One region of the Metabacillus schmidteae genome, then DNA from elsewhere that is predicted to be linked to it. Evidence: predicted binding sites of a transcription regulator. Region 1 holds the regulator's gene; the other holds the start of a gene.
What was found. Region 1 encodes CtsR, which represses protease genes until heat stress. Its sites were predicted from a motif close to ATGGTCAATAAAGGTCAAACA; they were not measured.
Positions count from the first base shown of each region.

Region 2: clpP (ATP-dependent Clp endopeptidase proteolytic subunit ClpP) is a predicted target of CtsR. The motif match lies at 2,531-2,551, and genes of this name have one in related genera.

Region 1 is NZ_CAESCH010000001.1:429,219-433,634, forward strand. It holds gene HWV59_RS02020 (MgtC/SapB family protein) at 681-1,373, shown strand; gene HWV59_RS02025 (CtsR family transcriptional regulator) at 1,499-1,960, shown strand; gene HWV59_RS02030 (UvrB/UvrC motif-containing protein) at 1,976-2,527, shown strand; gene HWV59_RS02035 (protein arginine kinase) at 2,530-3,627, shown strand; gene clpC (ATP-dependent protease ATP-binding subunit ClpC) at 3,624-4,416, shown strand, end outside.
Region 2 is NZ_CAESCH010000002.1:357,594-362,009, reverse strand. It holds gene HWV59_RS22580 (IS1182 family transposase) at 1-361, opposite strand, end outside; gene HWV59_RS22575 (serine O-acetyltransferase) at 747-1,277, opposite strand; tRNA gene HWV59_RS22570 (tRNA-Arg) at 1,507-1,582, opposite strand; gene HWV59_RS22565 (DUF2269 family protein) at 1,741-2,193, shown strand; gene clpP (ATP-dependent Clp endopeptidase proteolytic subunit ClpP) at 2,687-3,280, shown strand; gene HWV59_RS22555 (HPr family phosphocarrier protein) at 3,421-3,678, opposite strand; gene whiA (DNA-binding protein WhiA) at 3,704-4,416, opposite strand, start outside.

The DNA of each region.
Region 1 (4,416 bases):
CACGGAAGTTAAGCTCTCAGCGCCGATGGTAGTTGGGGGTTTCCCCCTGTGAGAGTAGGACATCACCAAGTAAGAAGAGGGAAAAGATCAGTAGAGATACTGGTCTTTTTTGCATGAATTAAATGATTGTAGAAAAACCGAAGGTTTTATCGTAAAGAGGTAGAAACAAAATATACTGTGGATTTTTGGTGAAATTTGTAGAATAGTAGATAAATTAAAATAATCGAAGATAAATTGCTGAAAATCGAAGATAAAATGAAGTAATCGAAGATAAATACACATCATCGAAAATAAATTAATTTAACCCTATGTTAGTGTCTACGCACACAGGCACATGACACTGAACGAACAAGCTGACGCGGAGATTCGCCGCTAATCGCAAACTGAAATCCGACCACGGATATTAAGGTCTCAGCGCCGATGGCAGTTGGGGAGATCCCCCAGAGAGTAGGACATCGCCAAGGAAGAGAAGTAACAGATCAGTAGTTCAATTTGATCTTTATAATATGGAATTCAGCTGATGAATCATATTCTCTAACACTTCTTTGTTATCGTAAAATAAAAAAGTTCTTATGTGATTTAGTATTTAAATAAAAAAATTTGAATATTTGTGTTTGATGGGACACAATCGCGTATATATATAATAAAATACAATGTTTAACTAACTAGGAGAAATGCATATGGAGTTGTTGGGATATATTGATGATGATACATATACGATGTTTTTCCGAATCTTAATTGCAGCGATATTGTGTGGGATTATTGGGTTAGAGCGTGAATTTAAAAGTCATCCTGCTGGCTTTAGAACTCATTTATTAGTTGGAATTGGTTCGTGTTTGATGATGATTCTATCCCTTTATGGTTTTGAGGATTATCTTACGATTAATAGTCAATTTGATCCTTCAAGAATTCCTTCCTACGTTATAAGTGGAATTGGATTTCTTGGTGGAGGAACAATATTAGTTAAAGGAGCTACAGTCAGGGGTCTCACAACCGCCGCTTCTATTTGGATTGTTGCAGGGTTAGGATTAATCATTGGCTCTGGAATGTATATATTAGCATCGTTTACTACAATAATTGTCCTAATGTGTTTAATCTTCCTAAATAAACTTGAAGAGTATATGGAAGTGAAAAAAACGAGAAGAAAAATGAAAGTCGTCGTTCAATCAACTCGATCTTCGGTAGATGAGGTGATTGAAAAATTATTATCCTATAAGATTAAAACAAATAAAGTTGTTATGACTTCATGTAAGAAAGAAAGAGACGGTAAAGTCACCTTTTATTATCAGTTTGATATAGATGTTGATTTAACTCAACACGGAATACTTGAAGAGGTTCTTATAGAAATAAGTGAAGTGGAAAAAATTTATTAAAGAGGTTTTACAAGCTTCAAATTTGGCAATATTTAAAATGAAACAGAAGAGTTGAAAAATTTTTCTGTTCGTTTTATATTTAGATTAAAGTCAAATATAGTCAAAGTCAGGGAGGGGGAGGTTGGGTGAGAAATATTTCAGACATTATTGAACAGTACTTAAAAAGTGTACTGGACAGTAGTGGAAGAGAAATTGTTGAAATAAAGCGCAGTGAAATTGCGGATCGATTTCAATGTGTGCCTTCACAGATAAACTATGTTATTAATACAAGATTTACAATTGAACGAGGTTACGTGGTTGAGAGTAAACGTGGTGGGGGAGGTTATATCCGAATTATTAAAGTTCGCGCTGATAACCAAGCACATCTGCTGGAACAGATATTACGTTTAATTAGCCAACGACTATCACAGGTTGCTGCTGAGGATATTATTGGCAGATTAGTTACAGAGGAAGTTATTTCTGCACGTGAAGCAAAGCTTATGTTAAGTGTTATTGACCGTTCCGTTTTATATATTGAGCTTCCCCATCGGGATGAATTGAGGGCAAGAATGGTTAAAGCCATGTTAACTTCATTGAAATATAAGTGAAAGTAGGGGAGACGGATGATTTGCCAGGAATGTAATGAAAGGCCGGCAACGTTTCACTTTACAAAAGTGATCAATGGTGAAAAAACAGAAGTTCATATTTGTGAGCATTGTGCAAAAGAAAATAGTGAGCTTTTTATGTTTAATTCAAATACAGGTTTTTCACTAAATAACCTTTTAACAGGCCTGCTAAATATGGATCATGGCCTTGCAAAGTCGGAAGAGAAAAGTGTTTTTAAAACAGAAGAAGTCCTGCAATGTGATCGTTGTAAGATGACTTTTCATCAGTTTAAAAAGGTTGGAAGATTTGGCTGTGCTAACTGCTATTCTACATTTAAGGATTATATAACACCAATTCTTAGACGGGTACATGGGGGAAATACAGTTCATTCAGGGAAAATACCTAAAAGAATTGGCGGCAATCTTCATGTTAGGAAAAAGATTGAACAATTAAAGAGTCAAATTCATAGTTATATTGATCAGGAAGAGTTTGAACAGGCCGCTAAAGTCCGGGATGAAATTAGGATGCTTGAAAAGAAAATAAGCAGCTCCAATGAGGAGGGATCATAAGCATGTCACTCCAAAACTTTATGAATAAAGCAATGAGTGCTTGGATGAACCAAGAAGGTCCTGATTCAGATATTGTGTTGAGCAGTCGTATTCGTTTAGCTCGAAATATCGAAAAGTATAAATTTCCAACACTTTCTACAAATGAAGAGTTACAAGATGTTCTAAATTTCTTTGAAAACACATATGCAAATAAAACATTCCAAAATATTGGTCAGTTGGAGCTTCTAAAGATGAATGATCTGCAACCAATTCAAAAGAGGGTGTTAGTAGAAAAGCATTTAATTAGTCCTAATCTTGCTGACCATTCCATTTATGGAGGGTGCTTACTTTCGGATAATGAAGAAGTTAGTATTATGCTAAATGAAGAAGACCATATTCGTATTCAGTGTTTGTTTCCAGGATTTCAGCTTGGAGAAGCATTGAATATGGCCAACCAATTGGATGATTGGATTGAAAATGAAGTGGATTATGCATTTGATGAACAAAGAGGTTATTTAACAAGTTGTCCTACAAACGTAGGAACAGGGCTTAGAGCCTCAGTGATGATGCACTTACCTGCATTGGTCCTCACTCAAAAAATTAACCGAATTATTCCGGCAATTAATCAATTAGGATTAGTTGTTAGAGGAATTTATGGTGAAGGTAGCGAAGCTATAGGGAATCTCTTTCAAATCTCTAATCAAATTACATTAGGTAAATCTGAAAAAGACATTGTAGATGATTTGATTAGTGTTGTTCAACAATTGATTGACCAAGAGAGATCAACCCGCGAAGCCCTTTATCAATCTTCGCATATTCAACTTGAGGATCGGGTTTATCGTTCCTTTGGAACCTTAGCATACAGCCGCATTATTGAATCAAATGAGACGGCAAAGTGTTTATCCGATGTTCGTCTGGGAATTGATTTAGGTATTATAAAAGACGTATCCAGGACAATTCTCAACGAACTTATGATTTTAACTCAACCAGGGTTTTTACAGCAGTATTTTGGTGGACCATTACGTCCTAACGAAAGAGATATTCGACGGGCAGCACTAATTAGGGAGCGTCTAAATCTAGAAATGGATCGTAATAAACGGATGGAGGATGATGAATCATGATGTTTGGAAGATTTACAGAGCGTGCTCAAAAGGTATTAGCACTAGCACAAGAAGAAGCAGTTCGTTTAGGCCATAATAATATTGGAACAGAGCATATTCTATTAGGTCTTGTTAGCGAAGGAGAAGGCATTGCAGCTAAAGCGTTGTTAGCGTTAGGGCTAGGACCTGATAAGATTCAAAAAGAGGTAGAGGGCTTAATCGGAAGAGGTCAAGATGCATCCCAAACAATCCACTATACACCAAGAGCAAAAAAAGTTATTGAACTATCAATGGATGAAGCTAGAAAGCTAGGTCATTCTTATGTAGGAACAGAACATATTCTGCTTGGTCTTATCCGTGAAGGTGAAGGAGTAGCAGCAAGAGTACTTAATAATTTAGGAGTAAGTCTAAATAAAGCAAGACAACAGGTTCTTCAATTACTAGGAAGCAATGAATCGTCAGCAAATCACCAGGGCGGAGGTATTACAAATGCTAATACACCAACCCTGGACAGCTTAGCTAGAGATTTAACAGCTATTGCTAGAGAAGGTAGCTTAGATCCTGTAATTGGTAGAAGTAAAGAAATTCAACGTGTAATTGAAGTATTAAGCAGACGTACTAAGAATAACCCGGTACTAATTGGGGAGCCTGGTGTAGGTAAAACAGCTATTGCCGAAGGTTTAGCTCAACAGATTGTACAAAACGAAGTACCGGAAATTTTAAGAGATAAACGTGTTATGACATTAGACATGGGAACTGTTGTTGCTGGTACAAAGTACCGTGGTGAGTTTGAAGACCGTCTTAAAAAAG
Region 2 (4,416 bases), on a different contig from region 1:
CTTGATAGATAATATCTTTCATTCGCTCGGATCGAAACCGATTGATTGTACGAAAATCAGGAGTTTGACTACCACTTAACCACATAAAGTAGATATTTTCGGTTAGTAACTTTTCCATCTGTCTTCCTGAGTAAATTTTTTGTGTATAAGCATAATCGATGACTTTAAGTAACATTTTTGGATGATATGATGGGCGTCCACCACCTTTGTAGGGTTGAAATAACAATGTATCGTCTAGCTTTTCTACAGCTTCATGGACAATGGTAGATAAATGATTTTGAGGGATGAGAATTTCAAGGTCTAATGGAAGAACTAACTGATTCATGTTATAATTAACGAAAGAGATATGATCATATTTCATAAAAAATCGTTCCTTTCTTGGATAATTTGGTGTGGTAACTTAATTATACAAAATGGGGCGATTTTTTTGTTGTTTAATTACTCTTTAAAAAAGACTGTTTTCGTAGGGGTTTTGCTTCTATGAATATAATTTTAGATCGATAGTGGAATGGAGCGTAAGACACTTGACTCCTGCGGGAAGTGAGGAAAGGCTGAGACCCCACAGCCGAAGGCGAGGAGGCTCAGCTTCCTCCCCGCGGAAAGCAAGTGTCTGGAGCGCAATGGAACGTCTCGGTTTTTACGTTAACTGAATTAAAAAAATAAAAGTATGAAAAAAGGCTAACCCAAGGTCTAAAATCTAGACTTTTGGGTCGGCCCCTTTTACAGTATTAGATTTTTTGTTCCTTTCACTCCACGTTCGATACTGGATTTACAGGTGAATATTGTATAGAAGGTCTTTGACCAATCACTTTTGATCCATCCGGTAGATCTTTCTGCACTACCGTATTAGCTCCGATAATAACATTTTCACCGATAACAAGAGGACCTGCTATAACTGCTCCTGAATATATAGTAACGTTATTTTTAATTTCTGGTCTTGATAGACCTTTCGAATTAACTTTGCCATTTTTACCAATCGTCACGTTTTGAAAAACAGTTAAATTGTCTCCTGCTTTTATACTTGCAATTACAACTCCTACAGGATGAACAATAGCAAAACCTTTTCCTATTTCAGCGCTGTATGATATTTCACATGAATTAATCAAGACATTTAGTTGATACAATAAAGACGCTAAAAATTTCATTTTATGTTTATAACACCAAAAAGAAATCCTATAAATTAGAACAGCAGATACCCCACGATTTAAAAATATAGAATATAATATTTTAAATTTATTTAATTTACGTCGTTTGAAATCAGAAATAATAAGCCCCATATATACCTCCTTTATGTTTGTACATATAGAGTCTACGTATTTTTCAAGACTATTGTGTCCGTGTTTCTAATTTAAGTAAGGTATTAGCAGCATGACATTTTTCAAGCCAAAATAAAAAAGCCTACATACACAGCAGCACGTTGATTTGGTAGTTTCCAATGTTTTTACTACATAAAAAAAGCAAGGGCCTGAGATCAACTCAAACCCTTGCTTTTCTTGAATTTATAGACGCGCTCGAAGGGATTCGAACCCCCGACAGACGTGGTACCGGAAACCACCGCTCTATCCAACTGAGCTACGAGCGCACAATATATGTCAGTACGATGAATTATACTTTAACTTTCTCTTAATTTCAACTGTCTTTTCAAGTATTCTTATTGGAAAAATACTTTCAAAATAACGGTTCTAATTTATCCCTTTTTATGTATAATTTACAATATAGGTAAAAAGGAGGAGGTGCACTATGACAATTTACTCATTATTATTACTAATCCATATTGTTGCAGCAGTTGTTGGGCTTGGTGCCAGCTTTGGCATGCCTGTTTTGATGCGCAGTGTCAAAACAGTTTCACAAGCGAAATTTGCGCTTGCTGTTTCAGAAGGGATCGAAAAGTTTGCGAAGGTTGGAAGCATTGTATTATTAATTACAGGAATCATCATGGCCATTATTAATCCTTATTTATTCAAAGAAATTTGGTACATTGCATCACTTGTTATTTATGTGGCTGTCCAACCAATTGCCGCAGGATTATTACCAAAGAAAGCAAAGGCTCAAATGCAAGCTCTTGAAAACCATCAAGGTGAGGAGCTACCGGAGGAGTACATAACACTCGCAAAACAATCCGCTCCATTAAACAATGTATTACATATTTCAGCTATTATCTTAATTATCCTAATGACAATCAAACCATTCTAAAAATATGTATGATAAGCAGCATCTTATGGGTGCTGCTTTTCTTAGTATTGTTTAGGATATCCATAAAAATTCTTGAACTGTGGCTAAGCGCACGACATCCAGCTCCAGCGCCTAGCCCCTCGAGGTCATAAGCCAATTTAGAATTGAAGGCAAAGAACGCCTTCTATTCTAAATCGTCTTATGCTTGTCGGGGCTGATCAAGGCGCTTGCGCTTTTGTTGTTTGAAATCCAAAAAATGTGGGAAACATGATTACATGTTATGCTTTTACCATACATAGGATAGTAAGGAACACATAGATATCCATATTTAAAATTCATTGTGCTGCATTGGTCTTTTCGTTTGACCTTTATTGACCTTAGTTGTATGATGGAGATACATAAAGATTTACCTTTTGTTTCATGTCTATGTGTAAAGTCTTAAAGGATTACATAGTATCTACATAATACCCTTTAGGACGAAAAATCTTTCTTATATTAAAGGAGGAATACGAAAATGAATTTAATCCCTACAGTTATCGAACAAACAAACCGTGGTGAGCGTGCTTATGACATTTACTCCCGTCTTTTAAAAGACCGTATCATCATGCTTGGTAGTGGAATTGACGATAATGTGGCAAACTCTATCGTTTCTCAACTACTTTTCTTAGAAGCAGAAGATCCAGAGAAAGATATCTCGATCTATATTAACAGCCCGGGTGGATCTATCACAGCTGGTATGGCTATCTATGACACAATGCAGTTTATTAAGCCAAGTGTATCAACAATCTGTATCGGTATGGCTGCTTCAATGGGTGCATTCCTACTTGCAGCTGGAGACAAAGGAAAGCGTTATGCTCTTCCTAACTCTGAAGTGATGATTCACCAACCACTTGGTGGAGCTCAAGGACAGGCAACTGAAATCGAAATTGCTGCAAAACGTATCTTATTCTTACGTGATAAATTAAACAAAATTTTATCTGATCGTACAGGTCAACCACTAGATGTGATCGAGCGTGACACAGAGCGTGATAACTTCATGACAGCTGAACGTGCACTGGAGTATGGTTTAATTGATAAAGTGTTAGATCGTAATACTCTAGGAAAATAAAATTGATAAAAAGCTAAAGCCAATACGGTTTTAGCTTTTTTGTTTTAAAAGCAAATTAATGTCTGATGATAAGCATGTTCAAAACCTACTACTTCTAAACAGAAAGACACACCGCCTGTAAACTTCGGTGTGTCTTGTTATTACCCTTCTTGTTCAACAAACTTAGCTAATGCGTCTACAGCTTCCTGCTCATCGCTGCCTTCAGCAATAAGGTTGATTTCTGCTCCAGAGCTAACAGCTAAACTCATTAAACCCATAATGCTCTTTGCATTTACTTTTTTTCCATCTTTCTCTAAAAATATATCTGATGCAAAGCGATTCGCCTCTTGTACAAATAATGCTGCTGGACGTGCCTGTAAACCTGTTTTTAGATTTACTTCAACTAACTTTTCAACCATGGTAATCTCCTCTTCCTTTTTATTATTATTTTATAGATAACGGCTGGCCTGATCTAAGTTGTTCAGCTATTTCGTCAAGCTTTCTTAAGCGATGATTAATGCCTGATTTGCTAATTGTACCGCTTGAAACCATTTCTCCAAGCTCTTTTAGTGTAACATCCTGGTATTCTACTCGGAGTCTTGCGATTTCCCGCAATTTATCCGGTAGAGCATCTAAACCAATTCTTTCATCAATAAAGCGAATATTTTCAACTTGTCTAAGAGCAGCTCCTATTGTTTTGTTTAGATTGGCTGTTTCACAGTTGACTAAACGATTAACAGAATTCCGCATATCCCGGACAATTCGAACGTCTTCAAATCTAAGTAATGCCTGATGTGCGCCGATGATATTCAAAAATTCTGTAATTTTTTCGGCTTCCTTTAAGTACGTAATAAATCCTTTTTTACGTTCCAAAGTTTTACTGTTTAATTCAAATGTATTCATTAACTCACAAAGAGAATCATTATGTTCCTTATATTGTGAGAAAATTTCAAGGTGATAGGATGAAGTTTCCGGATTATTCACAGACCCTCCTGCAAGGAAGGCTCCTCTAATATAAGAGCGCTTGCAACATTTCTTCTTCACCAGGTCTTCAGAAATACTTCTATAAAATGTAAAACCTTCATTGAGAATATTAAGATCTTCTAAAATCTCTTTTGCTCGCTCAACAAGACGCACAATATAGACATTGTTTTTCT